DNA from 3 places in the Bacillus infantis NRRL B-14911 genome. Region 3 is predicted to be linked to each of the others. Evidence: riboswitches for the same ligand, from Rfam matches in the RefSeq annotation. Region 3 holds a riboswitch; each other region holds the start of a gene.
What was found. Region 3 has a riboswitch for lysine ahead of N288_RS17970 (aspartate kinase). Riboswitches for the same ligand answer to the same signal wherever they lie in the genome.

Region 1: it holds a riboswitch for lysine, as region 3 does, so the genes downstream of both, N288_RS19570 (Na+/H+ antiporter NhaC family protein) here and N288_RS17970 (aspartate kinase) in region 3, are expected to answer to the same signal.
Region 2: it holds a riboswitch for lysine, as region 3 does, so the genes downstream of both, N288_RS23825 (transporter substrate-binding domain-containing protein) here and N288_RS17970 (aspartate kinase) in region 3, are expected to answer to the same signal.

The regions. Positions count from the first base shown of each region.
Region 1 covers NC_022524.1:3,862,865-3,869,208, reverse strand. The annotation lists gene N288_RS19590 (bifunctional metallophosphatase/5'-nucleotidase) at 1-608, shown strand, start outside; gene N288_RS19585 (YunC family protein) at 672-974, shown strand; gene N288_RS19580 (HD-GYP domain-containing protein) at 1,157-2,263, shown strand; gene yunB (sporulation protein YunB) at 2,324-3,073, shown strand; lysine riboswitch at 3,139-3,343, shown strand; gene N288_RS19570 (Na+/H+ antiporter NhaC family protein) at 3,487-5,061, shown strand; gene N288_RS19565 (sodium-dependent transporter) at 5,392-6,344, shown strand, end outside.
Region 2 covers NC_022524.1:4,802,655-4,808,998, reverse strand. The annotation lists gene N288_RS24450 (right-handed parallel beta-helix repeat-containing protein) at 1-1,182, shown strand, start outside; gene N288_RS23830 (DUF2711 domain-containing protein) at 1,323-2,009, shown strand; lysine riboswitch at 2,092-2,275, shown strand; gene N288_RS23825 (transporter substrate-binding domain-containing protein) at 2,378-3,217, shown strand; gene N288_RS23820 (amino acid ABC transporter permease) at 3,282-4,013, shown strand; gene N288_RS23815 (amino acid ABC transporter ATP-binding protein) at 4,031-4,768, shown strand; gene N288_RS23810 (GNAT family N-acetyltransferase) at 4,906-5,388, shown strand; gene N288_RS23805 (GNAT family N-acetyltransferase) at 5,401-5,838, shown strand; gene N288_RS23800 (DMT family transporter) at 5,928-6,344, shown strand, end outside.
Region 3 covers NC_022524.1:3,552,403-3,558,746, forward strand. The annotation lists gene N288_RS17965 (YslB family protein) at 225-674, shown strand; gene N288_RS17970 (aspartate kinase) at 787-2,019, opposite strand; lysine riboswitch at 2,166-2,345, opposite strand; gene uvrC (excinuclease ABC subunit UvrC) at 2,415-4,187, opposite strand; gene trxA (thioredoxin) at 4,451-4,765, opposite strand; gene N288_RS17985 (electron transfer flavoprotein subunit alpha/FixB family protein) at 5,038-6,015, opposite strand; gene N288_RS17990 (electron transfer flavoprotein subunit beta/FixA family protein) at 6,054-6,344, opposite strand, start outside.

The DNA of each region.
Region 1 (6,344 bases), 310 kb from region 3:
TGTATGATACAAATGAGCTGCCATCTGCTGATGATGAAGAGCATATCATTGAAAATCTTTATCGGAAGGGAAAAAGCCTCCTTGATGTACCGGCAGCACCTCTGCCAAACGGCGGCATGAGCAAAAAGCAGCTTGCCATTCTTTTGTGTAAAGCACTGCAGGAGAAGTGCGGGGCGGATGCAGCCCTTCTTAATGAAGGCTTGATCCTTGAGGGGCTGGAAAAGAATGAGGCAACTCTGTATGACCTCCATAGAATCTGTCCGCATCCGATCAATCCAAGCAAAGTTGTGCTGACAGGGGCTGAGCTGAAGGAAGTGCTCCGGCATGCACAAAGTGATGAGTGGGAGCAGTTACAGGTCAAGGGACTTGGTTTCCGCGGTACCCTCATGGGAAGAATGATCAGTACCGGTGCAGAAATGGATACTTCGGGGAATATGCAGATTGGCGGTCATGTGCTCGACAATGAAAAAAGCTATTCCCTTGCTATCCCGGACATGTTTACATTCGGTCCCTTTTTCCCTGAAATCCGCAGGGCTGCCGAAAAGGAATATTTCTTTCCCGATTTCCTGCGGCATCTGCTGGAATGGAAACTGCAGCAGCTTCAGTAATATACGGGCACCCTTTTTCTTTTGCTGACATAATCTGTTATGAAGCGAAAGGAGTGGATACTTATGATGGAACTGTCACCTGTCATCATCGACGGCCATACCTTTTTAAGCGTATCCGTTCAGCTGCCGAAAACGACCCTGCTCGCTGTCTCGAGCGAAAAGGGCTATATTATGTGCGGAGCGCTGGACATCGCCCTGCTCAATGAAAAGCTGAAGGACCGGAAAGTGATTGCTGGAAGGGCTGTTGGTGTCCGCACGATCGAGCAGCTCCTGGAGGCACCGCTGGAATCGGTGACCTTTGAGGCTGAAGAACTTGGAATCCATAAAGGCATGATCGGCAAGGACGCCCTGCTGAAAATGCTGTAGAGAGCCAGCCGCAGCAGGCGGCTCTTTTTTTTTCTTTAACGGAGCATTCCACTCCAAATAGAAGCCGAAGATACTTACTTATGCAAAGATTACCATTATCAGTCGTATTTTGTAGAATTTTCTACTATAATGTGGATAGGATGAAGGACGTAAATTGAGACAGAAATGATTGGAGCTTTTATATGAGATTAGTAGCTACCTCATCAGTACATCCGGGGGCCATTCTTGCAAAAGCGGTTTTAAGCGATAAGGGTGTTGTGCTTGTCAGCGACGGAGTGGAGCTTTCGGAGAAGCTGCTTGCAAGGCTCGGGGATCTTGGCGTCACCTATATATATGTAAAAGACCCGAGGACAGATGATATAGAATCCGGCAGCTCGATCGATTCGGCGATGAAAAGGAAAGCGGTATCTTCCATTGAGGAAACTTTTACCCAGATAAAGAAAGGGAACAAGCTGTCAGACTCGATCATTATTGAAAAATCATCGAAAAGCTTTAAACAGATCATCAGGGATCTGGTGCAGCAGATTAATGATAATAAAGATCTGTTTGGCATATTGGCGGACGTGTGTACATATGACAGTTATATTTTCTCCCATTCGCTGAATGTGACGCTCTATTCCCTGGCGATCGGCATAGAGCTGAAGCTGAAGCCGCAGGAGCTGGATATGCTGGGGATCGGGGCTATTCTCCATGATGTCGGCAAAATGAAGGTGCCCTCTGAAATTCTCTTTAAGACGGGAAAGCTGACAGAAGATGAATTTGCAGAAATCCAAAAGCATGCAGAAGCAGGCTTTGAAATTTTGCGCAGGGTACATACATTGCCTCTCCTTGCTGCCCATTGCGCCTTTCAGCATCATGAACGGCTGAACGGCAGCGGCTACCCAAGGAGGCTGGTGGAAGATGAAATCCATCTGTTTGCCAAAATCATTGCCGTCGCTGATGTATTCGATGCCGTCACCTCCAACCGTGTATACAGGGGGGCCATGCTGCCGCATGAGGGGCTCGAGATATTGTATGCAGGCTCAGGGAAACAATTTGATACGGCTGTGGTAGAAGCTTTCCGGCGGTCTGTTGCTGTCTATCCTTCCGGGATGATGGTCCATTTGAATGATGGCAGGTCAGGAGTGGTGGTCCGCCAGAATAAAGGGGTGTCAGACAGGCCAGTCGTCCGCATCCTTGAAAAAGAGGGCCTTCCGGTTGAACCATTCGATCTCGACTTGTCAGAAGAGCTTACCGTGATTGTCACCGGCTGTGAAATGCGGATGCCGGAAACAGCAAATAAAATCTAAGTTTTTCTGCTAGTTCCCCCCTTTGCAGCATACATATAGCTTGTAAAGGGGGGATTTGCTTTGGCTAAATTCGGCGGCCGGCTCCCAAGGAAAGGCCCGCTTCCTTTCCGGTATGTTTTTCTGCTGACTTTTGTGTTTTTTATGTTCTCGACCGCAGCCGGAATATGGATCATCAATAAGGGGCTTGAACCTACCCTGATGAGCTACGCTGACTCTCAGACGAGGAAAATCGCATCGCTGGTCATTAACAATGCCATCAACAAAAAAATCACGAATGTAATGGACCTTGAGGACATGTTTGTTAAAAGCGGCGATGGCTCTGTCATTACCATTAATACTGAAAAGCTTAATCGTGTGAAGGCAGAGGTAACGGAACTTGTTCAGGACAATATAAAAAAATCTGAACAGGGAGACCTCTCATCATTGGAATCATTCACGGACATAGAGATTGAAACAAAGGGTTCAAAATCAGCAAATGGAATCATTTATTATGTGCCATTGGGCCAGGCAACCAAAAATGCGCTCTTGGGAAATCTCGGACCCCGTATCCCGGTCAAATTTAACTCTGTTGGGTCGGTAACTTCTAATTTCATCACCAAAAGAGAAGATCATGGAATCAATAATGTGTACGTGGAAGTGCTCGTCCGCCTGGATGTCCAGGTACAGATTATCATACCGTTTGCCACCAAAATAATCACCGTGCAGGAGGATGTCCCTGTCGCGATAGGAATAATACCGGGAGATGTGCCCCAATTCTATAACGGGGGCGGCGGTGATTCTGCCCCTTCCATTGAGCTGCCTGCTAATTAATGGATTTGCTAAAAAGAAGGGTGCCTGTTATAGTATTATAGAAATTAATATGACCTTATCATATCCGGTGGGGTAGAGGTGCAAAATTCAAGAGTAAGATGTGCGAGGATGACAACGTTGACCGCATCAGAAAGGGAATTTTTGCCGAAGCAATTGACATGTGTCCGCATTCCATTGCTGGGGCTGCTTTGAAGAAGGGCAGCACTGTCATTATAAAGGCAAAGCAGGTATATGCTTAGAAAAGCCTTATAATGGGGAGCTACAGATCGTGATGGAGAAACCTATTACTTAGAAAGAGTAATGATGGATTTTCTATCATTGCTCTTTTTTATTATCTGCAGCTGCACAGCAGCTGAAACTGCATCTTCGTCTGGAAGTTCCCCCCTGTCATCATACAAGGAGGAGGAGAGAAATTGGCAAACACGATATTTTCACTTTTGCCGCCGCTTGTGGCCATTTTAATGGTCGTTCTGACAAGAAGAGTATTGTTATCTTTAGGTGTCGGGATTATAACCGCTGCCTTCCTGCTTGCCGACTTTGGCATCGGGAAAACCCTGAGCATCATCTGGGAGGCCGTCAAAGGCATTTTTGTGGCTGAAGGAGCCCTGAATACCTGGAATGTATATATTATTTTATTTTTGCTGGTTCTTGGCATCATTACCGCTTTTATCAACATTTCCGGAGGAAGCCGCGCATTCGGGGAATGGGCGATGAAACGGGTGAAAACCCGGGCTGGAGCCCAGCTTGTCGGTGCAGTGCTTGGCATCATTATTTTCATAGATGATTATTTCAATGCACTGGCGGTCGGCCAGATCTCACGGCCGATAACGGACCGGCATAAAGTTTCAAGGGCAAAGCTTGCGTATCTGATTGATTCTACATCTGCTCCGGTATGTGTCGTTTCCCCTGTTTCAAGCTGGGGCGCCTATATTATTGCCCTTATCGGGACGATCCTTGCCGGTCATGGGGTGACAGAATACTCGGCATTCTCAGCTTTCATGCAGATGGTGCCGATGAACCTTTATGTATGGACTGCTCTTGCCATGGTATTCATTGTGGCATTCAGGAATATCCAAATCGGGCCGATGAAAGCCCATGAAGAGCGGGCTGTAAAAGAAGGACTGGTTCTGGATCCTGATAAGCCTGCTCCTGGAGAGCTGAAGGATGATCTTCCAACAAGCACAACCGGGTCAGTCGGAGATCTTGTCTGGCCGATCATTGCGTTGATTTTCGGAACAGTCGGCAGCATGGTCTGGACTGGATACACAGCAACAGAGGGAAGCGCAACGATCCTGAAGATCTTCGAAAATACCGATGTAGCGAAATCCCTGATCATCGGAAGCCTGATTGGGCTTGCTCTCACACTGCTGCTGTTCCTTCGCCAGGCTGTCGTATTGAAGGGAGTAAGTGCAGGCGTTTTCGGAAAAGGGATCTGGGAAGGAGTTAAATCCATGCTCCCTGCGGTCTATATTTTGATCTTTGCCTGGGCGATTGTTGATCTGATCGGCCAGCTGGAAACCGGGACCTATCTTGCAGGTGTCGTGGAAAACAGCAATATAAGCCTTTCACTGCTGCCAATCATATTGTTTGTGATTGCAGGGATCATGGCATTCAGTACAGGAACATCATGGGGCTCCTTTGGCATCCTGCTTCCTATTGCCGGCGACGTTGTAGCAGCGACCGATATTTCGCTTCTTCTGCCTGCAATGGCAGCCGTTTTGGCTGGAGCGGTATTTGGAGACCACTGTTCTCCTATTTCAGATACAACCATCCTTTCATCCACAGGGGCCGGGTGCAACCATATCGACCATGTGCTGACTCAGCTGCCGTATGCACTCATATCAGCGCTGATCGCAGCTGTGGGATACCTGGTGATCGGATTTACCGGCAGCACCATTTTTGCTTTAATTTCAGTGGCAGTCCTTTTAGCTGCCTTTGCCTTCATTGCGGGGCGCGGGCAGGGAACATCTGCTGAATTTACAGATTGATATTGAGAGGCATCCCGCATAGGGTGCCTCTTTTTTAATTGCCATTGGAAAGTGCATTCTGAAAAACGATTTATATGAAAATGCCAGAATTTCATGGATAGTCTATCCGGCGGGGGAATATTAGTATATTAAGGAGGTGGATGGGCATTAAGGGGCTTGGGAGTTATTATTTAAAAATAATAATTTTCAAAAAATAAAGCTTTGACACCGTAGGGAAATGTGGCTATACTATGTTTAGATTATACTAAAAAATCAGAAAATATAAAAGTTTCCAACTCTTGAGACGTGCATTTCAAAAGAACTGGAAATGAAATGGGGGTAAATTGAATTATGGATAATCGTCCTCAATGGGGAACGAGAGCAGGTTTCATTATGGCAGCTGTCGGATCAGCGATCGGGCTGGGGAATATATGGAGATTCCCTGCCGTGGCGTATGATAATGGAGGAGGAGCTTTCTTCTTTCCTTATCTGTTTGCACTTCTGACAGCAGGGATCCCAATTCTCATCCTTGAATTTACACTGGGCCATAAGTACCGCGGCTCCGCTCCGCTTACGTATGCAAGGCTGAACAAAAAATTTGAATGGCTCGGCTGGTGGCAGGTAGCTGTTTCCTTTGTCATCTCCACATATTATGCGGTCATCATTGCGTGGGCCATGTCATTTGCAGGGTTTTCCTTTAACCAGAATTGGGGAGATGACCCGAACGGTTTCTTTTTCGGAGAATATCTTAAGCTTTCAGATGCACCGGGATCAATCAGCACGATCGTCCCAGGCGTATTCTTCCCATTGATCCTTGTATGGCTCATTACTCTTGGCGTACTGTTTAAAGGCGTGAAAAAAGGGATAGAAGTAGCGAACAAAATCTTTATTCCAGCCCTTGTTATCTTATTTTTAATCATTGTTGTTCGCGCGCTGACACTTGATGGAGCTGTCCAGGGGCTTGATGCATTCTTCAAGCCGGATTGGAGCAAGATTGCAGATCCTGGAGTATGGGTGGCCGCATATGGCCAGATCTTCTTCAGCTTATCAATCGGATTTGCGATCATGATCACGTACTCCAGCTATCTTCCAAAGAAGACGGATCTGACAAACAGTGCATTCATCACTGGATTTGCAAATTCCGGGTTTGAGCTTCTCGCCGGGATCGGCGTCTTTGCTGCACTGGGCTTCATGGCTGCACAGCAAGGCGTGCCAATCAATGAGGTTGTTAGTTCAGGTGTGGGCCTTGCTTTCGTGGTATTCCCGCAGATCATTAGTGAATTCCCTGCTTTAAACGGACTGTT
Region 2 (6,344 bases), 1.3 Mb from region 3:
ATTTCTGCAGCCAATGTGGTTCTTGAGGGCTTTACGATCACAAATCCGCTTTACAGCGGTTCCGCGGAAGCTGTTGGAGTCAGGACCCGATTAATAGACCAGGCTGTTGCGCCGAGTGATGTGGAGATTCTCGGAAACATCATCAGGGAAATTGGAACACCGGCCCGGCAGGCAATTGAAGGGACATATGGAATCAGGACGAGTGCGATAGAAAGGCTTCGGGCAGCTGATAATGAAATCTCTGAGATCAGGCATGCGAGTGCCTCTGCACCGGCCATTGGCATTTCTATTGAGGGCACCTCTCAGCAGCAGCTTGCCAATGACGTAACCCTTGAGGGTAACCGGGTTTACAATATTCAAGCCCTGAGTGAAGAAAGTACTGCGGTCGCTGTGAAAAGAGAAACGGCAAATGTCCTTGTACGGGGGAATAGAATTGAGGCACCTGAGGGAGGTGCTGCCAATGTGAAGAGAGGCATCGCGACAAGCCCGGAAGTAAGAGGCCGGGTAGAAATCGCGGAAAATGCCGTTAAAGGGGCCACTGATGCCGGAATGAGGCTCGGAAGCCCGGCAGAACAAGTGGTGACAAGGAACGAGATTCTAGAAAACAGAATTGGCATCTTCGTCGAGGCTACTGCAGTGACACCGCCAGTGATTCAGCTTAATACATTCAGCGGCAATGAAGAGTGGGGGTTATTCAACGCCTCTGCTGTAACTGTCAATGCGGAAAACAATTACTGGGGACCTGCCGGGCCGAACACACCTGGCGGGGATGACATCGGAGGGCCGGGCCCGGTTGAGTTCATTCCTTTCCTGCGGGTGCCGCCTGGAGTGCCGTTCGTTACTACCGGGCCGATTGCCAACCTGCCCTCAGCAGACCGGCCGATTAGCCAGCTGTATGTTGTAATTGAGAACGTCAGTGACACGGAAGAAACGGTCAGGATCGAGGGCTATTATCTGACTGACACCCAGAATCTCTATGTGCTGGAGCTGAACCCGCTTGCGCCGGAAAGCTCACCGGGCTCCACCATCACAAGAACCTATTATGCCAACTTTGATTTATTTGAACTCAGGTTCTTCCCTTCCAGTGACAGAGTCCTGATTTCTGTCTGGGGACTGGACCCCGATGGCCAGCTGGCCGGAAAGCGGAACCTGGTAAATAATGAATTGACCAGGTTCAGCTAAGGAAAAATTGAGCCGGGGGGACAGGTCCTCTGGCCCGTTTGGGCCAAGGGACCTGTCCCCCTGGCCTGTCACCATTTTGTGTTACCTTTTCCTCGCTCCTTCGTTTAATAAGTGAACGAATAAAAGCGAGGTGGCAGTCTATGTTAAATTACTTATGGCTGGATCACTGTTCCCCAATTCTCGGACAGCTCCCGGCACCGTTCAGGTCCTGTGCGATCCTGCTTCATCCCTTTGTCAGGATGCCTGCCGGCTGGACAGCGGCACAGCCTGATTCAGAGGACGTTTTTTTAAGTGGAGAAGAGGCCCTGGAAAAAGGCCAGCCTGTACCATGGCAAAAGGTGATGAAGGACAGCGGGCTGAATTCACTTGATGAACTGGCACTCGCCCTGCAGACGGCGATTGTGGGATTGAGGAAAGAGTATGCACGGAAGGATTTAGCCGAAGCTCTGGATAATTATATGGATCCGGACCTTTATTTGCCGCCAGAGGACCAGACATCTGTATTTCTGTTGGGGAGTCTGTTGAATGTTCTTGGGTCAAAGCAGGCGGAAAGCATTTATTATTCCAGCCCCATCCCGTTGACAGAAGGTTCCATGCCGTTAAAGGAAGCTGCTCCTTTAGGGATTCTCGGGCTTTCAAATGCGGAGCTGATCATCACCGATCAGCAGATGGATTACGCTTTTATGAGTGTAATAGATTCTTTCATCACACTGTTTCTGGCCAAAGAGACTGATATAGAGCACATCATCCGGTCCAGCAAATGGGAAGCTATCATCTGCGGCAATAATACCTGCTTGAATTGGTACCTCCAGGAAAATCATACCTGACATAGTGCCCAGGACGAAGGATTGACAGATTATTTATATAGTTGTAGACTATTAGAGAAAATTAAATAAGACCTCACTTTACCAGTGAGGTAGAGGCGCGGTGTTTAACAGTCTTTAGCGGAGCTTGAGAAGCGATGATGCTAGGGAGAAGGAAATATCGCCGAAGCGGGCACATATATCTCAGTATTGCCTGCTGGGTCTGCAGTTAAGAGCTGCAGGACTGTCTCAATGGGCTTCCCGGCTTATTGAGTTGTGCTATCTCATTTAGGGAAAAAAAGAGGACTTATGGGCATATGTATATAACGACCTAAGTTAATCTTAGGTCGTTTTTATTTTGTTCTCATCATACAAATATAGGGGGAGAAAACATGAAAAAAGCTTCATTATTTTTAGCGGGTATGCTTTCGGCAGTCCTTTTGCTGGCCGGCTGCGGATCAAGCACAAGTTCAGGTTCAGATTCAGGGTCATCGGAAAGTGATACGTTCAAGGTTGGCCTGGAGGCAGGCTACGCTCCGTTCAACTGGACGCAGAAAGATGATTCCAATGGCGGTGTAAAAATCAAAGGCTCTGCTGAATATGCGGGCGGCTATGATGTTGAAATTGCAAAGAAGATCGCTGACGGGCTTGGCAAGGAATTAGAAATCGTTAAGACAGAATGGGATGGCCTTGTGCCGGCGCTGACGTCAGGCAAGATCGATGCCATCATTGCGGGGATGTCGCCAACGGCAGAGCGCAAAGAGACGATCGATTTCTCTGAGAACTACTATAACTCCCAGCTAGTTATGGTCGTGAAAAAAGGCGGAAAATACGAAAACGCGACTAGCCTCAATGACTTTAACGGAGCTAAAATCACAGCTCAATTGAATACATTCCACTATTCCGTGATTGACCAGATCGATGGTGTGTCCAAAGAAACAGCGATGGACAATTTCCCTGCGATGAGGGTTGCATTGGAATCCGGAATCATTGATGGATACGTGTCTGAGCGTCCTGAGGCAGTCAGTGCTTCTGCTGCCAATGACAATTTTGCGATGGTTGATTTTGAGGAAGGATTCGAAACTTCCGAAGATGATACAGCAATCGCTGTCGGGCTTGAAAAGGGCAGTGAACTCACAGAGAAAATCAACGAGATTTTAAAAGGCATTTCAGAAGAAGAGCGTACCACTATCATGGATGAAGCCATCCAGAACCAACCAGCAGCACAATAAGAAACGCATAGAGCCGGCTGTAAGCTTACAGTCGGTTTTATGATGAATATAGAGGGGGAGAAAGATGAGCTTCGATTGGATCGTTAGAATCATCTCTGAAAACTGGCCGATGTTCCTTCGGGGAGCTGGGATCACGCTTCTTATTTCCTTGATCGGAACTATCATCGGAGCCGGCATTGGCTTATTGGCGGGAGTGGTCCGGACCATCCCGGCACCAGAGCGCGGACCCAAAAAAATCTTGCTGAAGGTGATTAATTTCGTCCTTTCAGTATATATCGAATTTTTCCGCGGAACACCAATGATCGTCCAGGCGATGGTCATTTATTATGGATCTGCTTTGGCATTCGGCGTTGACATCAATGTCCTGGCAGCGGCCATCATTGTTGTATCCATCAATACAGGGGCCTATATGGCTGAAATCGTCCGAGGCGGAATTGTTTCCATTGATAAAGGGCAGTTTGAAGCAGCCCAGGCCATCGGGATGAATCATTATCAGACGATGTGGAATGTCGTGCTCCCGCAGGTCATCCGCAATATCTTGCCGGCAACAGGCAACCACTTTGTCATCAATATCAAAGACACATCTGTCCTTAATGTTATATCAGTATCGGAACTATACTTTATGACCAAATCAGTAGCAGGGAATAATTTTAGATACTTTGAGTCATTCTTTGTGGCATGCGTGATTTATTTTGTCATGACATTCATTGTTACAAGAATCCTGCGTTATTTTGAACGGAAATTAGACGGCCCTGACAATTTCGATTTGCTGGGCAAAGGTGAAAATAATCTGTAAGGGAAGGGGGAGCGGCTATGGAAAAAGTCATTGAAGTTCAGCACTTAAGCAAATCCTTCGGCACAAATCTGGTATTGAAGGACATTGATTTTTCAGTCAGAAAAGGAGAGGTGGTCACGATTATCGGCTCCTCGGGATCCGGGAAATCGACCCTCCTTCGCTGCATTAACCTGCTGGAGAAGCCAAGCGGCGGCCAGATTATCTATAATGGCGAGAACATCCTCGACGATAAGCATGATATTTTTGCTTACCGCCAGAACTTAGGGATGGTGTTCCAGCAATTCAACCTCTTCAATAATCATAATGTCCTGAATAATTGTGTGGTTGGCCAGGTCAAGGTGCTGAAACGCTCTAAGGAAGAAGCGGAAAAAGTCGCCATGAAATATTTGAAAGTGGTGGGCATGGATCAATATGTCAATGCCAAGCCAAGGCAGTTGTCAGGCGGGCAAAAGCAGCGTGTCGCCATTGCGCGGGCACTGTCCATGGAGCCTGATGTGATGCTGTTCGATGAGCCGACATCGGCCCTTGACCCGGAGATGGTGGGAGAAGTCCTGAAAGTCATGAAGGAACTGGCCGGTTCCGGTCAAACGATGCTGATCGTTACCCATGAAATGGAATTCGCTAAAGAAGTATCCGACCGCGTCGTCTTTATGGACAAAGGAGTCATTGCGGAAGAAGGAAGTCCTGAACAGATCTTCAATAACCCTGATCAGGAGCGGACCAGGGAATTTTTGAAGCGGACATTGAAAGTGTAAAAGAGCCGGGGGGACAGGTCCCGTGGCCCGTTTTGGGCCATGGGACCTGTCCCCCTGGCTTATCTTTTTTGTATAGCAGGATTTCGCTTATGGAGCGGTGAATATACAGAAGATGCCGGCCAGAGGAGTGCAAAGGGATGGAATACGAAATCATCAAAGCAGGAGCGGAGCATGAGGAAGCGCTCCAGAATTTATTGCAGTTTTATATTTATGACTTTTCCGAGTTTATCGATGCATATGTCGAAGAGAATGGAAGATTCAGCGAGTATCCGCTGAGCGGCTATTGGACGGAAGAGGGCCATTTCCCCTATATAATTAAGCTGGATGAGCGCTATGCCGGTTTTGTGCTGGTGACAGAAGACAGCCAGGCTCTTTCCATCAACGAGTTTTTTATTTTAAAAAAATACCGCCGGGAAGGCCTTGGGAAGCAGGTGGCGAAGGATATCTTTGGGCTGCATAAAGGCAGGTGGGAGATTTTCCAGATCGAGAAAAACAAGCCCGCCCAAGGGTTTTGGCGGTGTGTGATAGATGAATATACAAACGGGGATTTTACGGAGCGGGAGGATGAGCATAAGCGGGTCATACAAGAGTTTGTCAGCGGAACAAAGCAAAATACATAAATGCAGGGAGATATGATGATTTTTTTAAAAGAAGTAGACAGACATAATTTTTTTGATGTGATTGATTTAAAGGTAGCTGAAGAGCAAAAGTCATTTGTCGCAACGAATCTGTTCTCGCTGGCACAGGCGAAGGCATTTCCAGAGTGCAACTGCCTGGCAATCTACCATGAGGAAAAGCTGGTAGGATTTACGATGTACTGCATGGATTTTGACGATAAGGAATATTGGATCTACCGATTGATGATTGACGCCAAATATCAGTCCAAAGGCTATGGGAAAGCGGCGATGGAGAAGCTGATTGAGCTGATTAAGGAGGACAAGGACCACCAAGTGATCTATTTAAGCTTTGAGCCGGAGAACGACCGGGCGAAGGAAATGTATGAAAAGCTTGGATTTGAGGCTGACGGCCGGGTGATTGATGGGGAGATTGTTTATAGGCTGGGTTATTAAGACGGAGTTGGGCCGGGGGGACAGGTCCCTTGGCCCATTTTGGGCCAGAGGACCTGTCCCCATGGCCTTTGAAAGGTGGAGAATCAAGCATGGACAGGCGTAAGGGAATACTTCTTGTTATGACGGGCGCGATGTTTTGGGGAATTGGCGGTACAGCGGCCAAGAAGCTTTTTCAGGATTTTCAGATTGATGTGGATTGGCTGGTGACCGTCCGGCTGCTCATTGCAGGGGTTTTGCTTTTAGCCGTCCAATACTTTGCAAAAGATCGTGCCCAGATCCTTGGTGTGTGGAAAAAGAAGAGTTCGGCTCTTCGTTTGATTATTTTTGGTCTGCTCGGAATGCTTGCTGTCCAATACACCTATATGGCATCGATTGAGCATGGAAATGCTGCGGTGGCAACGCTTCTGCAGTATTTGGCCCCTGTGATGATCATCTTATACCTGGTCCTCCGCAAACAAACGGTGCTGACGCGGGGAGATTTGCTGACCATCGCTTTGGCTTTGTTC
Region 3 (6,344 bases):
GGATACATAAAATATATGATATAAATAAAATTTTTAAAATATATTGATATTATATAAAGAACGAAAATCCTCTATTTGGCTATGATTCCTTATGTATAGGAGAATATATTGAAATAGCATTTTTTTCTTATAGGACTGAAGCTGTTTTTTCTTGAATCAGTGCTTTATTTTTATCTGGATTGTATATAATAGAATCATAGAAAGAGGGGAGACGATTGAGCAATATGACATCTGCAGAAACAAAGGCTGAGCACGGGCCGGAAACCGTCCCTGCTTTCGGCTATGAATTGATCCGGGAAGAGATTCTTACCGATATGCTCGGCAAGGATGCAGCCGAAATACTTTATTGGGCCGGCAAAAGGCTGGCAAGGAAATACCCGCTTGAATCGATGGAAGCAGTCATTGAGTTTTTTGAAAACGCCGGATGGGGAAATCTTGCTGTAAAAGAAGAAAAAAGGAGCGAAATGGAGCTCCAGCTTTCAAGCCCATTGTTCGCCAGGCGCTTTAAGGAAAATCCAGATTGCACTTTTCAGCTCGAAGCCGGTTTTCTTGCACAGCAGCTGGAATCCCAGAAAGAACTGCTCTCTGAAGCCTTTGAGCATCCCAAAAAAAGGGGCGGCCTTGTCCTTTTCACAGTGAAGTGGGATAAAAAAGACCGCATCAGCCCGCTATAATGGATAAGCTGCTGTAAGCATAAAAGAAGGGATGGCACGAAGCGCGGCGCGCATCCGGGAGGAGATCCTTCCCCGATGCATCCAGCCCGGCGCCTCTGCCATCTTTTTTGATTTACACGTTCCTCGCCGGAGTGCCTGACAGTTCGAACGCTTCGTGGAGGGCTTCCACCGCTTTGACCATAGAGCTGTCACTGATGACCGTTGACACCTTGATCTCTGAAGTGCTGACCATCTTGACCTGGATCCCATTTGAAGAAAGCACTTCGAACATCTCCGCTGCCACCCCAGGATTCGACACCATTCCCGAACCGACAATAGACACTTTTGCAAGTCCTGATTCTGATTCAATCCGGTCATATTTCAGTGTATCCCGATTGTTCTCCAGAACCTTAAGCGTTTCTTCCAGATCATCATTTTTAATTGAAAAAGACAGGCTTCCTGTTTGTCCTTCAGCAACACTCTGAATAATGATGTCAACATTGATGTGATGCGCAGCAAGTGTCGTGAAGACAGTGGACAGGCCCTTCAGGCTGTCCTCCAGCCCGAGGATCGCTACCTTGGTGATCGCATTTTCAAAAGCTACTCCCCGTACAACTAAATTTTCTTCCATCGTTGGCTCCTCCTCAATGATCGTTCCTCTTTCCCTTTCAGTGCTTGATCTGACTTCAAGCGGCACTTCATAATTCTTGGCAAATTCCACTGCCCTCGGATGAAGCACACCTGCACCGAGATTCGCAAGCTCAAGCATTTCGTCATATGACAGGGACTGCAGCTTCCTTGCTCCTTTTACATAGCGCGGGTCAGTCGTATAGACGCCTGTCACATCTGTATAAATATCGCACTTATCCGCTTTCAGCACTGCTGCCAGCGCCACTGCCGTTGTATCTGAGCCGCCGCGTCCAAGGGTGGAAATGCTCCCATCTTCTGTTACTCCCTGGAATCCGGCAACCACGACGATCTTTCCTTGATTAAGCTGATTTTGGATTTTCTCCGGATCTATATGTACAATCCTTGCGTTCCCATGCACAGCCTCAGTTTCTATTCCTGCCTGCCATCCAGTGAAGGAGATGCTTTCATAGCCTTTTTCGTTCAAAGCCATGCTCAAAAGGCTGATTGTCACCTGTTCACCTGTTGTAAGGAGCATATCCATTTCACGCTTGCTGGGCGAAGCAGAAATTTCCCTGGCCAGGCCTACAAGCTGGTCAGTCGTTTTCCCCATTGCAGATACAACAACGACTACGTCATTGCCTCTCTCTTTTTCTTCAATTGCGCGCTCTGCTGCATTCATGATTCTTTCTGTGCTGCCAACAGAAGTCCCTCCGAATTTCTGGACAATTAATCCCATCGTTTCTCCTTCTTTCATCTGGATATCGTTTTTCCGGCCGCCTGACATGTAAAAGAGAGGTTATCCATTGCTGATTTGAACACAAAAAAGCAATGAGAATAACCATCCCATTGCTGTGTTTTAAATACATATAAAATATGCCCACACAGTGAGATAGCTCTCCAAGACGGCGCTGTCTTGACAATCCAGTATTTATTCAATACAGGACCAGAAAAGAAAGAAATGAGACTTCCTTTTCTTCGGCAAACATTCCCTTTCAAAGCTTTTCACGGAAACTCATCTTTCTCCAAGCTTTTACTGATGAAGTTTGCACCTCTACCTTCACTTTAATGCTATAAAGTGATATTGCTATAAAGTTGAAATCATTATATCATAGCGTTTTTTTTATATCAATGCTATTCAGATAATTTATTTTTTAATTCCTGTGCGACATTAGCCGGAATTCCGATAGCTGTAAATTCATCCAAACCGGCTTCTTTCATTTTCTTTACGGATCCGAAGGTTTTCAAAAGCAGCTTCTTTCTCTTCTCGCCAATTCCGGGAATGTCATCCAACAATGACTGGAAGGCGCTTTTTCCGCGGAGCTGCCGGTGGAAGGTGATGGCGAAGCGGTGGACTTCATCCTGGATGCGCTGAAGCAGATAAAACTCCTGGCTGTTCCGCTCAAGCGGTATGATTTCCAGCGGATTCCCATACAAGAGCTGGGAAGTCCTGTGCTTCTCATCCTTGGCAAGGCCGGATATCGGGATATCAAGCCCGAGCTCATTTTCAAGTACATCCCTGACCGATTCAATATGGCCTTTCCCGCCGTCGACAATAATAAGATCCGGAATGGGCAGACCTTCTTTAAGCACCCTGGTGTACCGCCTCCGGACAGCCTCGCGCATGGATTCATAATCATCCGGTCCCTTGACTGTCTTGATCTTATATTTCCTGTATTCGCGCTTTTCCGGTTTGCCGTCTATGAATACAATCATGGCAGAAACCGGGTCAGTGCCCTGGATATTCGAGTTATCAAAAGCTTCAATGCGGTGCGGTGTATAAATGCCCAGCTGCCTGCCAAGATTTTCAACCGCTTTGATCGTCCGTTCCTCATCCCGTTCTATAAGGGAGAACTTCTCCTGGAGGGCAATCCTGGCATTTTTCCCTGCCAGCTTGACCAGATCTTTCTTCTGGCCGCGCTGCGGTTTGAGCACCTTTACTTCCAGGAGCTTTTCTGCCATTTCTTCATTGACCGTATCCGGCACCAGAATTTCACGCGGTTTAAAATGGTTTGCCTTTGTATAGAACTGGCCCATGAAGGTAAGCATTTCTTCCTCAGGCTCCCCGTAAACCGGGAACAGCGAAACATCTCTTTCAATCAGCTTCCCCTGTCTGATAAAAAAGACCTGGACGCACATCCAGCCCTTATCGACGGCAAAGCCGAATACATCGCGGTCAGTAAAATCGGTCGATGTCATTTTCTGTTTTTCCATCGTCGCTTCAATATGGGCGATCTGGTCCCTCAGTTCCTTCGCCCTTTCAAAATCCAGTTCCTCTGCTGCTGCCGTCATTTTGACTGTAAGCTCTTTCTTGATGTCTTTGTAGCCGCCGTTCAAAAATCGTGCAATCTCATCGACAATATCTTTATACTGCTTTTCGCTGACCGGCTTGACGCAGGGCGCCAGGCACTGGCCCATATGATAGTACAGGCAGACCCTGTCAGGGAGGGTCGAGCACTTCCTGAGCGGATAGATCCGGTCAAGCAGCTTTTTTGTTTCATTCGCCGCCTGGACATTCGGATATGGCCCAAAGTACTTCCCTTTGTCTTTTTTGACATTCCGGGTTGTGATCAGCCTTGGATGGCGTTCAGCTGTCAGCTTGATGAACGGGTAGCTTTTGTCGTCCTTCAGCATGACATTGTATTTTGGATCATACTTTTTGATCAGGTTCATTTCAAGAATGAGGGCTTCCATATCTGATGATGTGACAATATATTCGAAATCCTCAATTTCATTTACAAGGCGGAGCGTTTTGCCGTCATGTGAACCGGTAAAGTAAGAGCGGACTCGGTTCTTCAGTACCTTTGCTTTCCCAACGTAAATCACGGTAGCCTGCCTGTCCTTCATAAGGTAGCAGCCTGGCTGGTCCGGCAGCAGCATCAGCTTATTCTTGATTCTTTCGTTCATATTTTCACCCCCGGTGCAAAATCAATCTATATACACGCATTGCGTTACAAGTTTTTTAGATGCCGCCCTTCCATTTTAATAAAAATTACAAAAGGAAAAAAGCAATAAAGGAAAGGAGGGCAAGATTACTATTATAAAAATTCCACAGGACTGCGTCAATATTTTCTTTTTTTACAAAAACTTCCAGCCTGGCATCAGGAGACATAAGGCAATATTATACATAACAAAACCCCGGCTCTTAGAACCGGGGCCATCTTCAATGTTTACGCGTGTTTTGAAAGAAGTTCTGAAAGAGCTTCTTTTGGCTGGAAGCCGACCACTTTGTCAACGACTTCGCCATCTTTAAGGACCAGCAGTGTAGGAATGCTCATGACACCGAACTTGCCTGCTGTTTCCTGATTTTCATCTACATCGATCTTGACGATTTTCACTTTGTCGCTCATTTCGCTGTCAAGCTCTTCAAGCACAGGTGCAATCATTTTGCATGGTCCGCACCATGGTGCCCAGAAGTCAGCAAGAACCAGGCCAGAGCCAGTTTCTGTTGCAAAAGTTTGATCAGTCGCATTTGTAATTGCCATAATATATGCCTCCTAAAAAGTATAGAGTTTGCCGGGAAGTCCCGTCTGGATTCAGATTGAACAATACAGTTTTCCCGGGCAGCATATCTATGCCTGGCTGCCCAATCAAACCGCCAGCTCGAATTCTAATGACAGTATATCACCGTTTCCCTGACGAAGCTAATAATCTGTTTCGTCCGTAATATACCCTTTTAACACTGTTATATTCATGGTTTGACCCAGAATTAAACCAGGGGCCAAAAGAGAAAGAGCGGCTCGTGCCGCTCCCCTCATTATGCGTTTACAACGACCTTTCTGAATTCCTCGGTCAGCAGCGGGAGCACTTCAAACAAGTCTCCGACGATCCCGTAGTCTGCCACTTTGAAGATATTTGCTTCAGGATCTTTATTGATGGCTACAATCACCTTTGAATTGGACATTCCGGCTAAATGCTGGATGGCGCCGGAGATGCCGCATGCGATATAAAGATCCGGTGTAACAACTTTTCCAGTCTGGCCGATCTGAAGTGAATAATCACAGTACTCTGCATCACAGGCACCGCGGGAAGCCCCGACCGCTCCTCCAAGGAGATCTGCAAGCTCCTTCAGCGGCCCGAAGCCGTCTTCACTCTTGACGCCGCGGCCTCCTGCTACGATTACTTTCGCTTCAGAGAGGTCCACCCCTTCAGAAGCTTTTCTTACCACTTCTTTAATGATGGTGCGCAGGTCTTTGATTTCAACAGAAAGTGAAGCTGTATCCCCAGTGCGTGACTCATCCTTTTCAAGCGGTGCGATATTATTTGGCCTGATCGTTGCAAAGATCAGCCCGTCTGTGATGATCTTCTTTTCAAAAGCTTTGCCTGAATAAATCGGGCGTGTGAATACGATATTTCCGCCGCTTTCTTCGACGCTGACTGCATCAGAGATGAGGCCGGATTCAAGCTTTGCTGCAATCCTCGGCGACAGGTCTTTCCCAAGCGCTGTATGTCCGAACACGATCCCTTCCGGACCTTCAGAATCCACCACAGCCAGGAGTGCCTGTGAAAAGCCGTCTGAACTATATTGCTTCAGCTTTTCGTCCTCCACAGTAACAACCCTGTCTGCACCGTACTGGATCAGCTCTGCTCCCAGTGCGCTGACTGAATCCCCAATCAGAACGCCGACAACCTCGCCTCCTTCAGATGCAATTTTGGCAGCTGCAATCGCTTCGAACGATACATTCCGCAATGATCCGTCCCTGACTTCGCCCAATACCAATACTTTTCTAGCCATTTTGTGTACCTCCTGAGTATTTATTCTGTATCAATGAATTAAATGACTTTCGCTTCAGTGTGAAGAAGGCTGACAAGCTCTTTGACCTGGTCTTCAAGGTCGCCTTCCAGCACTTTACCGGCTTCCTTCTTCGGAGGGAGATATATTTCGATCGTCTTTGTCTTCGCCTCTACATCATCTTCTTCAAGGTCAAGATCATCCAGCTCAAGCTCCTCAAGCGGCTTTTTCTTCGCCTTCATGATTCCCGGCAGAGAAGGATATCTCGGTTCATTCAAGCCCTGCTGAGCTGTAGCGAGAAGAGGAAGGCTTGTTTCAATCACTTCAGAATC